Regions from separate parts of the Kitasatospora sp. NBC_00039 genome, predicted to be linked through region 1. Evidence: predicted binding sites of a transcription regulator. Region 1 holds the regulator's gene; each other region holds the start of a gene.

Region 1 (3,984 bases):
CATCCGGCCGGTCAGGCCGCGGTCCGGTGCGAAGCGGGTGTGCTGGCCCGAGGTCGACATCTCTGCTCCTCTGTTCGCCGTCCGCTATCGATGCTGCCACCCGGACGGGCGCGGGGCATCACCCGCGCGCCGCGGACTGCAAGCAGGATCACTGTGGCCGGGCCGTTCCTGCCGTCGGACCCGGGCCTTACACTGGCAGGTACGGTTCTGGCACTCGTGTGTTCAGAGTGCCAAAGCCGGGGCCCGCCAGTGGGGTCCGCAGCGAGACACACGGACACATGTCACATCGGACAACGTGCGAAGACGGAGGTGCGTGCCCCATGGCCGGTGAGGTCCGCCAGCTCGACGACCGCAAGCTCGCGGTCCTTCGCGCCATCGTCCAGGACTACGTGGGCACCGAGGAGCCGGTCGGTTCCAAGGCCCTCGTGGAGCGGCACAGCCTGGGCGTGTCCCCGGCCACCGTCCGCAACGACATGGCGGCGCTGGAGGAGGACGGCTACATCCACCAGCCGCACACCAGCGCCGGGCGGATCCCCACGGACAAGGGGTACCGCCTGTTCGTCGACCGGCTGGCCGAGGTCAAGCCGATGAGCGCGCCCGAGCGGCGGGCGATCCGGCACTTCCTGGACGGCGCGGTCGACCTGGACGACGTGGTCGCCCGGACGGTCCGGCTGCTCGCCCAGCTCACCCGGCAGGTCGCGGTGGTCCAGTACCCCTCGCTCTCCCGGTCCACCGTGCGCCACATCGAACTGGTGGCGCTGGCCCCGGCCAAGGTGATGCTCGTCCTGATCACCAACACCGGCCGGGTCGAGCAGCGGCTCGTGGACTGCCCGGGCACGGTCGGCGAGACCGTCCTGGCGGACCTGCGCGCCAAGATCAACACCAGGGCCGTCGGGCAGCGCCTGCCCGACGTCCCGGAGCTGCTGGACGAGCTGCCGTCCCAGTTCGAGGCGGCCGACCGGCCGGCCGTCACCACCGTCCTGGCGACGCTCTTCGAGGCGCTCGCCGAGCAGAACGAGGAGCGGATCATGCTGGCCGGCACGGCCAACCTGACCCGCTTCGGGCACGACTTCCCGCTCACCATCCAGCCGGTGCTGGAGGCGCTGGAGGAGCAGGTCGTCCTGCTCCGCCTCCTGGGTGAGACGGCCGACGCCGGGATGACGGTCCGGATCGGCCGGGAAAACGCGTACGAAGGGCTCAATTCCACCTCGATCGTCTCCGTGGGCTACGGTTCGGGCGACGAGAGCGTGGCCAAGCTGGGTGTGATCGGTCCGACCCGGATGGACTACCCGGGCACAATGGGGGCGGTGCGAGCGGTGGCACGGTACGTGGGCCAGATCCTGGCCGAGTCGTAGGAACGGCCACCATCGGACATCCGATGGTGGTACCAGTCGCAAGCACTTCAACAGGCGGAACAAGCGGAGCATTTGGTGGCCACGGACTACTACGCGGTACTCGGCGTCCGGCGGGATGCGGGGCAGGACGAGATCAAGAAGGCGTTCCGGCGCCTGGCACGCGAACTGCACCCGGACGTCAACCCGGACCCGAAGACGCAGGAGCGGTTCAAGGAGATCAACGCCGCCTACGAGGTGCTCTCCGATCCGCAGAAGCGTCAGGTCTACGACCTCGGCGGCGACCCCCTGTCGCCCAACGGCGGCGGTGCGGGCGGCTTCGGCGCGGGCGCGGCGGGCTTCGGCTTCTCCGACATCATGGACGCCTTCTTCGGCGCCGCCTCCGGCCAGCGCGGCCCGCGCTCCCGGACGAGGCGCGGCCAGGACGCCATGATCCGGCTGGAGATCACCCTGGAGGAGGCCGCCTTCGGCACCACCAAGGAACTCCAGGTCGACACGGCCGTCACCTGCACCACCTGCAGCGGCGAGGGCGCGGCCCCCGGTACCTCCGCGCAGACCTGTGACATGTGCCGCGGCAAGGGCGAGGTCTCCCAGGTCACCCGGTCCTTCCTGGGCCAGGTCATGACCTCCCGCCCCTGCCCGCAGTGCCAGGGCTTCGGCACCGTCGTGCCGACCCCGTGCCCGGAGTGCGCCGGCGACGGCCGTGTCCGCGCCCGCCGCACGCTGACCGTCAAGATCCCGGCCGGTGTCGACAACGGCACCCGGATCCAGCTGGCCGGCGAGGGCGAGGTCGGCCCCGGCGGAGGCCCCGCCGGCGACCTCTACGTCGAGATCGCCGAGACCAGCCACACGGTGTTCCAGCGGCGCGGCGACGACCTGCACTGCACCGTCACCATCCCGATGACGGCCGCCTCGCTCGGCACCCAGGTGCCGCTGCAGACCCTGGACGGGCTGGAGGAGGTCGACATCCGGCCCGGCACCCAGTCGGGCCAGTCGATCCCGCTGCACGGCCGTGGCATCACCCACCTGCGCGGCGGCGGCCGGGGCGACCTGATAGTGCATGTCGAGGTGCAGACGCCCACCAAGCTCGACGCCGAGCAGGAGGAGCTGCTGCGTCGCCTCGCGGTGCTGCGCGGCGAGGAACGGCCCTCGGGCCAGTTCGCGCCGGGCCAGCAGGGGCTGTTCTCCCGCCTGAAGGACGCCTTCAACGGCCGCTGACCGCACCGGCGCCCGGTGACCCGGACGGGGTCACCGGGCGCCGTCGTTCCACCGCACAGAGACCTCAGGGAACCCCATGACCGCGCCCGTGTTCGTCGTCGAGACCACGCAGCTCGCCACCGCCGCCCCCGGCGCGGTGGTCCGGCTGGACGGTCCGGAGGGGCGGCACGCCGCCGCCGTGAAGCGGCTGGAGCCCGGCGAGGCGGTGACCCTCGCGGACGGGCTGGGCCTCGGCGTGGACGGCACGGTGGCGGCGGTGCACGGCAAGGACGCCGTCGACGTGACGGTGGCCGCCGTCCGGCGGGAGCCCGAGCCGTCGCCGCGGATCGTCGTCGTCCAGGCGCTGCCCAAGGGCGACCGCGGCGAGCTGGCCGTGGAGACCATGACCGAGGTCGGCGTGGACGTGGTGATCCCCTGGGCCGCCTCGCGCTGCATCACCCAGTGGAAGGGCGAGCGCGGCGCCAAGGCGCTCGCCAAGTGGCGGGCCACCGCCCGCGAGGCGGGTAAGCAGTCCCGCCGGCTGCGCTTCCCCGAGGTCCGCGATCCGGTGACCACCAGGCAGCTGGCGCCCGTCCTGGCCGGTGCCGCGCTCGCCGCGGTGCTGCACGAGGAGGGCGCCGAGCCGCTGGCCGGTGCCGCCCTGCCGGCGGGCGGGGACATCGTGCTGGTGGTCGGCCCCGAGGGCGGGGTCTCCCCGGACGAGCTGGCCGCCTTCGCCGAGGCCGGCGCCAGGCCGTACCGGCTCGGCCCGTCGGTGCTGCGCACCTCGACGGCGGGCGTGGCCGCCGGCGCCCTCCTGCTGGGCCGCACCGGCCGCTGGAGCTGAGCCGCCAGGCTCGCGGCCGCGCGCCCCGGCGGCGTGGAGGGGTGTCCCCCACACGGGTCGCCTGTTGCGGAAAACCCGGGTGCATCGTGTGCGGACCTGCCTAGGCTGACCATGTGAGCGAATCTCCGAGCACCCCTGCCGGCGCCTACCTGCGCCACCCGCATCTGCACGGTGACCTGGTCACCTTCGTGGCCGAGAACGACGTCTGGCTCGCCCCGCTGGACGGCGGCCGGGCCTGGCGGCTGACGGCCGACCACGTCCCGGTCCGAAGGCCGCGGTTCTCCCCGGACGGGCGGTACATCGCCTTCACCTCCACCCGGGACGGCGCGCCCGAGGTGCACCTCGCGCCGGTGGACGGCGGCCCGTCCCGGCGGCTGACGTACTGGGGCAGCGACCAGACCCAGGTACAGGGCTGGACGGCCGACGGCCGCCCGATCGCCACCACCACCGCCGGGCAGGCCACCCTGCGCCGCACCTGGGCGCACGCCGTGCCGCTGGACGGCGGCGAGCCGGTCCGGCTGCCGTACGGGCCGGTCGGGGGCCTGGCGTTCGAGCCGGACGGCACGGGGGCGTCCCCGGCCGGAGGCG
Region 2 (3,984 bases), 670 kb from region 1:
ACCGCGACACCGGTCGCCTCGTCGCCCTCCAGGCCCAGGCCGCCCTCCAGCACCTTGGCGGCGTGGACGAGCGAGGCGCCACCACCGGCGACGATGCCCTCCTCGACCGCGGCACGGGTCGCCGAGATGGCGTCCTCCAGGCGGTGCTTGCGCTCCTTCAGCTCCACCTCGGTGGCGGCGCCGACCTTGATGACGCAGACGCCGCCGGCCAGCTTGGCCAGGCGCTCCTGCAGCTTCTCGCGGTCCCAGTCGGAGTCCGTGTTGGCGATCTCGCCCTTGATCTGGGCGACGCGGCCGGCCACGGCCTCGGAGTCACCGGCACCGTCGACGACGGTGGTCTCGTCCTTGGTGATGGTCACGCGGCGGGCGGTGCCCAGCACGTCCAGACCGGCCTGGTCGAGCTTGAGGCCGACCTCCTCGGAGATGACGGTGGCACCGGTCAGGGTGGCCAGGTCGCCCAGGATCGCCTTGCGGCGGTCACCGAAGCCCGGGGCCTTGACGGCGACCGCGTTGAAGGTGCCGCGGATCTTGTTCACCACGAGGGTGGACAGCGCCTCGCCGTCGACGTCCTCGGCGATGATCAGCAGCGGCTTCGAGGCACCGCCCTGCAGGATCTTCTCCAGCAGCGGCAGCAGCTCCTGGATGGAGGAGATCTTGCCCTGGTTGATCAGGATGTACGGGTCCTCGAGGACCGCCTCCTGACGCTCCGCGTCGGTGACGAAGTACGGCGACAGGTAGCCCTTGTCGAACTGCATGCCCTCGGTGAAGTCCAGCTCCACGCCGAAGGTGTTGGACTCCTCGACGGTGATGACACCGTCCTTGCCGACCTTGTCGATCGCCTCGGCGATCAGCTCGCCGACCTGGGTGTCCTGCGCGGAGAGGGACGCGACGGCGGCGACGTCGTCCTTGCCCTCGATCTCGCGGGCGACGGACAGCAGGTGCTCGGAGACGGCGGCGACGGCCTTGTCGATGCCCTTCTTCAGAGCGGCCGGGCCGGCACCGGCGGCGACGTTGCGCAGACCCTCGTTGACCAGGGCCTGGGCCAGCACGGTGGCGGTGGTGGTGCCGTCACCCGCGACGTCGTTGGTCTTGGTGGCGACCTCCTTGACGAGCTGCGCGCCAAGGTTCTCGTACGGGTCGTCCAGCTCGACCTCACGCGCGATGGTGACACCGTCGTTGGTGATGGTCGGAGCGCCGAACTTCTTGTCGATGACGACGTTGCGGCCCTTGGGGCCGATGGTCACCTTGACGGTGTCGGCCAGCTTGTTGACACCGCGCTCCAGCGAGCGGCGGGCGTCCTCGTCGAACTGCAGGATCTTCGCCATGTTCCCTATTCCCTCGGGGCTGCGGCCGGCATGCCGGCCGCCGGACTACGTGAACCAACAACCACGCCCCGGGCCCCTGTCACTGGGACACGGATCCGGGGCGGGCTGGAACGACTGACTTCTCGGTGCTGCTTACTTCTCGATGATGGCGAGAACGTCGCGCGCCGAGAGGACGAGGTACTCCTCGCCCTGGTACTTCACCTCGGTGCCGCCGTACTTCGAGTACAGGACGATGTCACCGACGGCGACGTCGAGCGGCAGACGCTGGCCGTCCTCGAAGCGGCCCGGGCCGACGGCCAGGACGACGCCCTCCTGGGGCTTCTCCTTGGCGGTGTCCGGGATAACCAGGCCGGAGGCCGTGGTGGTCTCGGCGTCGAGCGGCTGGACCACGATGCGGTCCTCGAGCGGCTTGATGGCAACCTTGCTGCTGGTGGTCACGTCCGAGCTCCCCTTCGGAGATTACGGGGTTGTCTAACGGGTAGTGGCGAACCTGCGGGCCTGCCGTCGCGGGGGTCAGACACGCTTCTTCGCGTTAGCACTCTCCTGGTGGAGAGTGCCAAGGACGACCATAGGCCGCGGTTAGCACTCAGTCAACCAGAGTGCCAACGGCGCGCCCGTCCGCTTCGGCAGCGGGATGAGCAGCCGTACGCATGTGCGACACCGGGGGCCTCCGTTCCTCCCGCCGGTCCGGGCCTTCGCGGGCTTCCCCGGCAGGTGACCGGCGAGAATGGCGCTGTGGAGACCGAGAACCTGCAGCCCCTGCTGACCCCCGAGGGCCAAGCCCTGCTCGCCGAGCTGCGCGAGTTCGCGCCCGAGGAGGAGCTGGCGCTGGCCACCCGGCTGCGGCGGGAGCACCCGGCCGGGCTCGTGTCGGCGGCGTTCGGGCAGGCACGGCTGCGGCAGCGGGCCCGGGCCAAGTTCGGCGAGGACGCCGACCTGATGTACTTCACGCCCAACGGGGTCGAGCAGTCCACCCGGCGCAACGTCGCCGAATGGCGTGCGCGGCGCTTCGCCGAGCTGGGGGTGCGCCGGCTGGCCGACCTCTGCTGCGGGATCGGCGGGGACGTGCTGGCGCTGGCGCGGGCGGGGATCGAGGTGCTCGCGGTCGACAAGGACCCGGCGGCCTGCGCCGCCACCGCCGCCAACGCCGCCGCGCTGGGCCTGGACGGCCTGGTCGAGGTGCGCTGCGCGGACGTCGCGGAGGTCGACGTCACCGGCTTCGACGCGGTCTTCACCGACCCTGCCCGCCGCACCTCGCGCGGCCGGGTGTTCGACCCCGAGGCGTACGCCCCGCCGCTCTCCTGGGCGATCGAGGCCGGCCGGCGCACCCCGGTCGGCGCGCTGAAGGTGGCCCCCGGCATCCCGCACGAGGCCGTCCCGGCCGACGCCGAGGCCGAGTGGGTCTCCGACCACGGCGACGTCAAGGAGGCGGTGCTCTGGTTCGGCACCAGGGCGGAGCGCCCGCACCGGGCCACCCTGCTCCCCCGGCAGGCCAGCCTCGCCGGCGGCGACCTGCCCGACCCGCCGGCCGGCCCGGTCGGCCGCTACCTGTACGAGCCGGACGGCGCGGTGATCCGTGCCCACCTGGTCGCCGAGGTGGCCGGGCAGGTGAACGGCCGGCTGATCGACCCGAAGATCGCCTACCTCACCTCGGACGAGCTGGTCGCCACCCCGTACGCGCACGCCTTCGAGCTCACCGACGTACTGCCGTTCCACATCAGGAAGCTGAAGGCCCTGCTGCGCGAGCGGGCCGTCGGCACGGTGGTGATCAAGAAGCGCGGGATGGCGATCACCCCGGAGGAGCTGCGCCGCCAGCTGAAGCCGAGCGGCCCGAACTCCGTCACGGTGATCCTCAGCCGTACCGACCACGGCCCGCTGATGATGCTCGGTCAGCCGGTCACGTTCCCGTAGTGCCCGCTCAGCTGGCGGGCGCCTGGATGTAGTCCTCCAGCCGGGCCACCGCGAAGCCCTGTTCCTGGATCCGGGCCAGCATCTCGCCGAACATCTGCGTCATCGTCTCGCCCTTGAGGTCCTTCGGGCCGCGGAAGTGGGCGAGGACGATGTCGCCGGGCTTCAGCTTCTTGTCGGCGGCCTGGTACTGCATGTCGTGGATCTGCATCGACTCGCGCCAGAGCACGATCGCCCGCGGCCCGCACTGCTGCACCGAGGTGTTCAGCGCCGGCGTGTTGGCGCCGTCCCCGTACGGCGGGCGGAACAGCAGCGGCGCGGTGCCGTACTGCTGGGTGAGCGCGGCCTGGGCGTCGCAGATCTCGGACTTCTGCTTCTCCGGCGCGACCTTGCTCATCTGGGCGTGGTCCACGGTGTGGTTGTGGATGTGGTTGCCGAGCGCCTGGAGCGGTTTGAAGTAGCCGTAGTTGTCCTTGACTATGTCCCGGGTCAGGAACATCGAGACCGGCACCTTGAGCTCGGTCAGCATCTCGACGAACTTCGGGTCCTTCTCGGCGCCGTCGTCGATGGTGATGAAGACGACCTTGTCGGTGGTCTTCACCTCGCTGAACACCGGTACGGCGCCGGTCCGTTGGAGCTTGACCGGCTTGTCGGCGGGCGCCGCCGGCGCGGGCGGCAGCGGCTTGAGGTTCCACTTCGCCCAGGCCGCCGCGTCCCCGGCGGCGGGTGCCGCGGCGGGCGTGGTGGCGGC
Region 3 (3,984 bases), 2.0 Mb from region 1:
CATGGAGCGTTCGGTCATGGAACTACATATATCGTCAAACTACCTATAGGTCCAGTGGAAGCCCCGGCCGAACCCCCGGCGCGCCGGGCCACCACAATGACTCCCATGCCGACGGACGACCTGCTCACCGCCTGGACCGCCCTGCTGCACCGCTGCGGCGCGAGCGCCGACCCCGAGCCCTACGGGCGCGACCTGCTGCACCGCTGGGCCGAGCCGCAGCGCCGCTACCACACCACCGACCACCTGCGGGCGATGCTGCACCAGGTGGACGCGCTGGCCGGGCACGCCGGGGCCCCGGACACCGTCCGCCTCGCCGTCTGGTTCCACGACGCCGTCTACCGCCCCGACCGCTCCGAGAACGAGGAGCGCAGCGCCGCCCTCGCCGTCCGGGCGCTCACCGAGGCCGGCCTCCCGGATCAGCGGACCGCCGAGGTGGCCCGGCTGGTCCGGCTCACCGTCACCCACCACCCCGAGCCCGGCGACCGCGACGGCGAGGTGCTCTGCGACGCCGACCTCGCCGTCCTCGGCACCACCCCCGAGGCGTACGCGGCGTACGCGGCCGCCGTCCGGGAGGAGTACGCCTTCGTCCCCGAGCCGGACTTCCGGGCCGGCCGGGCGGCGGTCCTGCGCCAACTGCTCGCGCTGCCCGCGCTCTACCGCACCCCCACCGCCCACGCGCGCTTCGACGCCCCCGCCCGCGCCAACCTGGCCGCCGAACTCGCCGCACTGGAGGGCTGAGGCCCGTCGCCGGAGTCCCGTCCGCCCGACGGCAGGCGCCGGGGGACGCCCCTAGGCCAGCTGCCCGACGGGTGCCACGACCGTGCCCTCCTTGCCGCAGACCCAGTGGGGCTCCGGGCCCAGCTCGGGCTCGACGCTGAGCGCGTGCGGGTCCCCGTCGGCCGCGCAGGAGGCGCAGAGCGGCCAGCGGCCGTAGGCCTCCAGCAGCGCGTCCTGGACGTCCTGGGCGACCAGCCCGAGCACGTACTCGGTGCCGTCCGGCCACTGCTCCAGCCACCAGCGGCGGTGGGTCACGGCCGTCTCGACCAGCGACACCACGGCGGCGTCCGCCACGTCCTTCGCGGTCAGGTCGGCCAGGATCAGCGCCCGCGCGTTGTGCAGGGCGGTCTCGATGTCGTCGGAGGAAGCCATCCGTACATTGTCCCAAAGAGCACCCGGCACGAACGCCGCACGGGCGGCTCCCCGAGGGGAACCGCCCGTGCGATCAGGAAACGACCGACCCCGGAGGATCAGAAGTCCATGTCACCGCCCGGCATGCCGCCGCCGGCGGCCGCAGCGGCCTTCTCCGGCTTGTCGGCGATGACGGCCTCGGTGGTGAGGAAGAGCGCCGCGATGGAGGCGGCGTTCTGCAGCGCGGAACGGGTGACCTTGGCCGGGTCGATGATGCCCTCGGCGATCAGGTCGACGTAGGTGTTGGTGGCCGCGTTCAGGCCGTGACCGGCGGGGAGGTTGCGCACCTTCTCCACCACGACGCCGCCCTCGAGGCCGGCGTTGGTCGCGATCTGCTTGATCGGGGCCTCCAGGGCCACGCGGACGATGTTGGCACCGGTGGCCTCGTCGCCCTCGAGCTCCAGCTTGTCGAACGCGACACCGGCCTGCAGCAGCGCGACGCCACCACCGGCGACGATGCCCTCCTCGACGGCGGCCTTGGCGTTGCGGACGGCGTCCTCGATGCGGTGCTTGCGCTCCTTGAGCTCCACCTCGGTGGCCGCACCGGCCTTGATGACGGCCACGCCGCCGGCCAGCTTGGCGAGGCGCTCCTGGAGCTTCTCGCGGTCGTAGTCCGAGTCGCTGTTCTCGATCTCGGCGCGGATCTGGTTCACGCGGCCGGCGACCTGGTCGCTGTCGCCGCCACCGTCGACGATGGTGGTCTCGTCCTTGGTGATGACCACCTTGCGGGCGGTGCCCAGCAGGTCGATGCCGGCGTTCTCCAGCTTGAGGCCGACCTCCTCGGAGATCACGGTGCCACCGGTGAGGATGGCGATGTCGCCGAGCATGGCCTTGCGGCGGTCGCCGAAGCCCGGGGCCTTGACGGCGACGGACTTGAAGGTGCCGCGGATCTTGTTCACGACCAGGGTCGACAGGGCCTCGCCCTCGACGTCCTCGGCGATGATGACGAGCGGCTTGCCGCTCTGCATGACCTTCTCCAGCAGCGGGAGCAGGTCCTTGACCGAGCCGATCTTGGAGTTGGCGATGAGGATGTACGGGTCCTCGAACGTCGCCTCCATGCGCTCCAGGTCGGTGGCGAAGTAGGCGGAGATGTAGCCCTTGTCGAAGCGCATGCCCTCGGTGAGCTCGAGCTCCAGACCGAAGGTGTTGCTCTCCTCGACGGTGATGACGCCTTCCTTGCCGACCTTGTCCATGGCCTCGGCGATGAGCTCGCCGATCTGGGTGTCGGCGGCCGAGATGGAGGCGGTGGAGGCGATCTGCTCCTTGGTCTCCACGTCCTTGGCCTGGGCCAGCAGCTGGTCCGAGACGGCGGCGACGGCCTTCTCGATACCGCGCTTCAGGGCCATCGGGTTGGCGCCGGCGGCGACGTTGCGCAGACCCTCGCGGACGAGCGCCTGGGCGAGCACGGTGGCGGTGGTGGTGCCGTCACCCGCGACGTCGTCGGTCTTCTTGGCGACCTCCTTGACGAGCTCCGCGCCGATCTTCTCGTAGGGGTCCTCGAGCTCGATCTCCTTGGCGATGGAGACACCGTCGTTGGTGATCGTGGGGGCGCCCCACTTCTTCTCCAGCACGACGTTGCGACCCTTGGGGCCGAGCGTGACCTTCACTGCGTCGGCGAGCTGGTTCATGCCACGCTCAAGGCCGCGGCGAGCTTCCTCATCAAAGGCGATGATCTTGGCCATCAGAAGTGGTCCTCCGGGACACGGTCGACTGCTCGGACCAAGGGGTGCCCGCGACGGACGGCCCTGGTGTGCGGGGGTCCTTTCCCCTACCGCTCCCGGGGGCCTCACCGACCCGGTCCGCTGTCACTCTCACGCTGTGAGTGCTAACGCCAATGATTAGCACTCTGGGTGGGCGAGTGCAAGCCCAATGGGCAACCCGCGAGCCGCACCGGCCACTCCCCGGACACGGCAACGGGCCCGTGCGACATGTGTCGCACGGGCCCGTCGCGAAGCAAGAGGTGCACCAGCCGATGGGCCGAGCCGAACTCCTGGGTGCCGGAAAGGTCAGACCGCCGCGCGGACCATGTCCGCCTGCGGGCCCTTCTGCCCCTGAGAGATCTCGAACTCGACCCGCTGGCCCTCCTCAAGGGTGCGGTAGCCGTCCATCTGGATCGCGCTGTAGTGGACGAAGACGTCCGCACCACCGTCGACCGCGATGAAGCCGTAGCCCTTCTCCGCGTTGAACCACTTGACGGTGCCCTGAGCCATTCCGAACTCCCCTAGTGCTGTGCTGGCCCTTCACGCGCCCGCAGGTCGCGGGCCCGGGTCTGGTTTGAGGCCGGCCCGGGGAACCCCCCCTGGGCGCAGCCGTGCACGCCACAATCCCCCCGCCGAGCCACCGGACGGTGTCCGATGAAGGGGCGATTGCGTCGACCGCGGCTGAATGTATCCGGCTCGACGCCCTCTGCAACAGAGCCAGCCGCCGGGAATTCCCCCGGCCCGTCAGGGGACAGGACGGGCCAAAAGCCCAAAAACTTCACATTTCACGCCGGACATAGCGGACGAATTACCCAAATGCCCTCAAGAATTCTGACACCGGCCTGACATGTTTCACGGCCGCGGGCCCGGCGCCGGTCTCAGCGGCCGGACATACACCGGCGGTACGGGGCGCAACAGGGGGGCGACGACCGGTGCGAGGGGGGAGGGGAGGCCCTCTTCCCGGCCGAGCGACACTCTACTCCGACTGGCGGGGGAAATATTCCCGCCGGAATGCGGCGCGCGGGGACGGCCCGGGAAAGCGCCCGGGCGGGCGGCCTTCACGGCGACGCCGAAAGAATCCCGGAAGCACCTGGAA
Region 4 (3,984 bases), 2.2 Mb from region 1:
GGCATCCTGCTGCTCGTCTTCGACACCCACGGCTCGTACGGCACGGCCGGCACCGTCGCGGCCGTCTCGGCCGTCGCCCAGGCCCTCGTCGGCCCGCAGACCGGCCGGCTGGCCGACCGGTACGGCCAGGCCGCCGTCCTGGTGCCGAGCGTGATCGTGCACGCCGTCTCGGTCGGCGCGCTGATCGCACTGGCGCTCGGCCACGCCCCCGTCTGGGCCCTGCTGGTGGCCGCCGCGCCGGCCGGCGCCAGCGTGCCGCAGATCGGCGCGATGGTGCGCTCCCGCTGGGTCGCCAAGCTCTCCGCCGACGGTGCGCCCGCGGCCAAGCTGAACACCGCGTTCGCCTTCGAGTCGGTGACGGACGAGTTCACCTTCGTGATCGGCCCCGTGCTGGCCAGCGCCATCGCCACCTCGGTCAACCCCTCGGCCGGGCTGATCGCCGAGGCCGCGCTGACCGTCGCCGGCGGGCTCGCCTTTGCCGCGCAGCGCCGCACCGCCCCCGCCCGGCACCCGCACCAGCCGGGGGCCCGCCGCGTCTCGGCGCTCTCCTCGCCCGGTGTCCGGCTTCTGGCCGGCGCGTTCCTGGGCGTCGGCACCGTCTTCGGCGGGATGCAGGTCTCGGTGACCGCCTTCACCGAGTCCGTCGGCCAGCCCGGCGCCAACGGCACGGTGTACGGGATCTTCGCCGGCGGCTCGATGCTGGCCGGTGTGCTCTACGGCATGATCGCCTGGCGCCGGGCCGCCCAGCAGCGGCTGCTGGCCAGCTACGCGCTGCTGGTGCTGGGGTGCTCGACGCTCTGGGCGATGCCCAACCTGGTCGCGCTGTCCGTCGCCGGCCTCGTCTGTGGCCTGGCCATCGCGCCCACGCTGATCACCGGGTACACCCTGGTCGAGACGCTGGTCGCAGACGGCGCCAAGACGGAGGCCTTCACCTGGCTGACCGGCGCCATCGGCCTCGGCCTGGCGACCGGCTCCACGGTGGCCGGGCGGCTGATCGACAGCCACGGGCCGTCGGCCGGGTTCCTGGTGCCGGTGGCCGGCGCCGGGCTGGGTCTCGTCGCACTGGTCGTGCTGCGGCACCTGCTGGTCGCGCCGAGCGCCACCGGCACGGTGGTCGCGGGCGGCGGCGAGCGACCCGTGACGCGGCAGCTGGCGGGTGCGGCCAAGGGCTGAGCGGAGCGCCTACAGCACTCACGCGGGGGTCGCCACACGGCGGCCCCCGGCTCATCTCACATTCGAGTCGCTGGACTGATGCAGCGGAATGCCGCATCATTGACCATCGTTAGCACTCATCAGGCGAGAGTGCCAGGAGGAAGACAAGTGCCCACGTACCAGTACCAGTGCACCGAGTGCGGCAACGGCCTGGAGGCGGTGCAGAAGTTCACCGACGAGGCGCTGACCACGTGCCCCGACTGCCAGGGACGGCTCCGCAAGGTCTTCTCGGCCGTGGGTGTGGTCTTCAAGGGTTCCGGCTTCTACCGGACCGACAGCCGCTCGTCCTCCACCAGCTCGGTGGGTGCGGGTTCGACCTCGTCGACCTCGTCCTCGTCGACCGCCCCGGCCTCGTCCTCGGGCGGCTCCGCCCCCGCGGCGAGCCCCGCTCCGGCGGCCGCGGCGAAGCCGGCCGGCTGATCCCAGGCTTTCGAAAGGCCCGTTGACCCCGCTCCGGCGGGGCCGGCGGGCCTTTCGCGTTCCCGGCCTTCCCCTTGTATTCCCGGGCCCCTATTGCGCTCCCCGATCCCTCTCGCCCCCGCGGTCATGGGGCATTCCTGCGGTCATGTGGCACTCCTGCGGTCATGGGGCATTCCTGCGGTCATATGGAATTCCCGCGGCCATTGAATTAGCCCGCGCGGGTGGCGGAGTTCATCCACAGCCCCGGGTTGTCCACAGGTTCCCGGAAAGGCCTTCCGCCGGACCTACGAGCCGCCCAGAGTGTGCGTCATCAGAAGCCGGCCCACCCGGGGCCGACGCCCTGCGACCACCGGCGGTACCCATGACGACCACGAGCCTCCCCCTTCCGTTCCCGCTCCCCGCGCCCGCAGTCCCGCCGCGGCGGGAGGTGCCGTCGTTCCCGCCGATCCGGCGCGGGTCCGGCCGGCTCCACCGGCTCCGGCAGGCCCTGCGGCACCGGCCGGGGCTGCCCGCGCTGCTCCTGCTCGCCGTGGCCGCGGCACTGGCATCCGGGCCCGCATGGGCGGGCCTGTCGCCGCCCGGAGCCGCGCCCGCCCACCAAGCGGGTTGTCAATCGGAGGGCGGCGAAGATCACCCGTAACCGGACAACGACTTGTCGTTCACGCGGCATGAAAGGCTTCAAAGAGTTCCTGCTGCGTGGAAACGTCGTCGATCTCGCCGTCGCCGTGGTCATCGGCGCCGCTTTCACCAACATCGTCGGTCCTGTCCATGATCAAGTACACCGCCAAGCGCAAAACCCTTGCCGCGGCCCAGGCGGAGGCGGAGGCCAAGGAGGTCGTCCCGCTCACCCAGATCCGCGATGCGCTGGTCACGCAGCAGCGCTGAGCCGGTCGGCGCCGCACAGCGCCGCGCTGCACCGAGTTGAGCTGAGCTGTGCCGCGCTGCCGGGCCGCTCGGCTCGGTTCAGGGCGGTTCGGCACGGCTCGGCGTGCCCCGGGCCCCGGGCCTCGGTCAGTCGCCGTGGTGCGGCGGGCGCTGGCTCAGGTACCAGTCCAGACCCCGCCCACCGCTCTCCCCCGCGGCCGGGCGGTCGCCCCAGCCGGTATCGCTGTCGTCCCGGGACTGCTGGTCCAGCGGGTCGCGGAAGACCAGCCGGGCCTTGGGCGCCGCCTCGGCGGCGGGGGTGGCAGGGGCCTCGGCCGTCGCGGGGTCCGTGGTCGGCGCGGGGTCCGTGGCCGCTGTCTGGTCCTCGGCCGCCGCGGCGTCCTGCGCGGGCTTCTGCTCGGTCACCGGTCGGCCTCCGTCTTGCACGTTGTCCACTCCTCCAGCCTAGAAGCTCCCGGCGCCGGCACCGGCCCCGACGCCGGCCCACCGTCCGGGGCACGCACGCGGGCCCCGGTGCGGGGCGTTCCGCACCAGGGCCCGGGAACAGCAGTCGAGGCGGAGGGAGGCTGTGGCGGCCCGGAGGCCCTCAGGCGGCCTCGAAGCCCGCATGGTCGGCGATCTTCTTCAGCTCGGCCAGCGCGTGCTTCTCGATCTGGCGGATCCGCTCGCGCGTCAGCCCGTGCTGCTTGCCGACCTCGGTCAGAGTCCGCTCGCGACCGTCCTCCATCCCGTACCGGGACCGGATGATCGACGCCGTACGGTCGTCCAGCCGCCCGATCAGGTCATCCAGCTCCTCGCGGCGGAGCATGACCATCACGGCGTCCTCCGGGGACGTCGCCCCGGTGTCCTCGACGAGGTCGCCGAACTGGGTCTCGCCCTCGTCGTCGACGGACATGTTGAGGCTCACCGGGTCGCGCGCCCAGTCCAGCACGTCCTTGATGCGCGCCTCGGTCGTGTCCAGCTCGGCCGCGATCTCGGCCGGCTCGGCCTCGCGGCCCAGCTCCTTGGACTTCTCGCGCTGCACCCTCCGGATCCGGCCCAGCTCCTCGACCAGGTGGACGGGCAGGCGGATCGTCCGCGACTGGTCGGCGATCGACCGGGTGATCGCCTGCCGGATCCACCAGGTCGCATAGGTCGAGAACTTGAAGCCCTTCGCGTAGTCGAACTTCTCGACCGCCCTCACCAGGCCGGCGTTGCCCTCCTGGATGAGGTCCAGGAGCGGCAGCCCGCTGCGCGGGTAGCGACGGGCGACGGCGACCACGAGACGGAGGTTGGAGCGGATGAAGACGTCCTTGGCGCGTTCGGCATCCTCGGCTATCGCTTCGAGCTCCTCGCGCTCGACGCCCTTGGGCAGCTCTCCTCCGTCCAGCAGGTGCTGGGCGTACACGCCGGCCTCGATCCGCAGCGAGAGCTCGACCTCCTCGGCGGCATCGAGCAGGGGCGTCCTGGCGATCTCGTCGAGGTACA

Evidence for each region. Region 1 encodes HrcA, which represses chaperone genes, less so after heat shock. Its sites were predicted from a motif close to TTNGCACTCNGNNNNNCNGAGTGCNAA; they were not measured.
Region 2: a site for HrcA is predicted at 1,905-1,931, ahead of groES (co-chaperone GroES). Genes of this name have one in related genera too.
Region 3: a site for HrcA is predicted at 3,027-3,053, ahead of groL (chaperonin GroEL). Genes of this name have one in related genera too.
Region 4: a site for HrcA is predicted at 1,283-1,309, ahead of OG286_RS16895 (FmdB family zinc ribbon protein). Genes of this name have one in related genera too.

What each region holds. Positions count from the first base shown of each region.
Region 1 is NZ_CP108289.1:6,029,345-6,033,328, forward strand. Features, by position in the region: gene htpX (zinc metalloprotease HtpX) at 1-60, opposite strand, end outside; gene hrcA (heat-inducible transcriptional repressor HrcA) at 321-1,355, shown strand; gene dnaJ (molecular chaperone DnaJ) at 1,431-2,570, shown strand; gene OG286_RS26775 (16S rRNA (uracil(1498)-N(3))-methyltransferase) at 2,647-3,396, shown strand; gene OG286_RS26780 (PDZ domain-containing protein) at 3,510-3,984, shown strand, end outside.
Region 2 is NZ_CP108289.1:5,362,076-5,366,059, reverse strand. Features, by position in the region: gene groL (chaperonin GroEL) at 1-1,325, opposite strand, end outside; gene groES (co-chaperone GroES) at 1,458-1,763, opposite strand; gene OG286_RS23935 (THUMP-like domain-containing protein) at 2,061-3,236, shown strand; gene OG286_RS23930 (polysaccharide deacetylase family protein) at 3,244-3,984, opposite strand, start outside.
Region 3 is NZ_CP108289.1:4,027,319-4,031,302, forward strand. Features, by position in the region: gene OG286_RS17745 (PadR family transcriptional regulator) at 1-18, opposite strand, end outside; gene OG286_RS17750 (hypothetical protein) at 106-738, shown strand; gene OG286_RS17755 (hypothetical protein) at 790-1,149, opposite strand; gene groL (chaperonin GroEL) at 1,248-2,870, opposite strand; gene OG286_RS17765 (cold-shock protein) at 3,195-3,398, opposite strand.
Region 4 is NZ_CP108289.1:3,843,269-3,847,252, forward strand. Features, by position in the region: gene OG286_RS16890 (MFS transporter) at 1-1,173, shown strand, start outside; gene OG286_RS16895 (FmdB family zinc ribbon protein) at 1,321-1,632, shown strand; partial or broken gene OG286_RS16900 (MscL family protein) at 2,301-2,357, shown strand; gene OG286_RS16905 (hypothetical protein) at 2,644-2,922, opposite strand; gene OG286_RS16910 (sigma-70 family RNA polymerase sigma factor) at 3,104-3,984, opposite strand, start outside.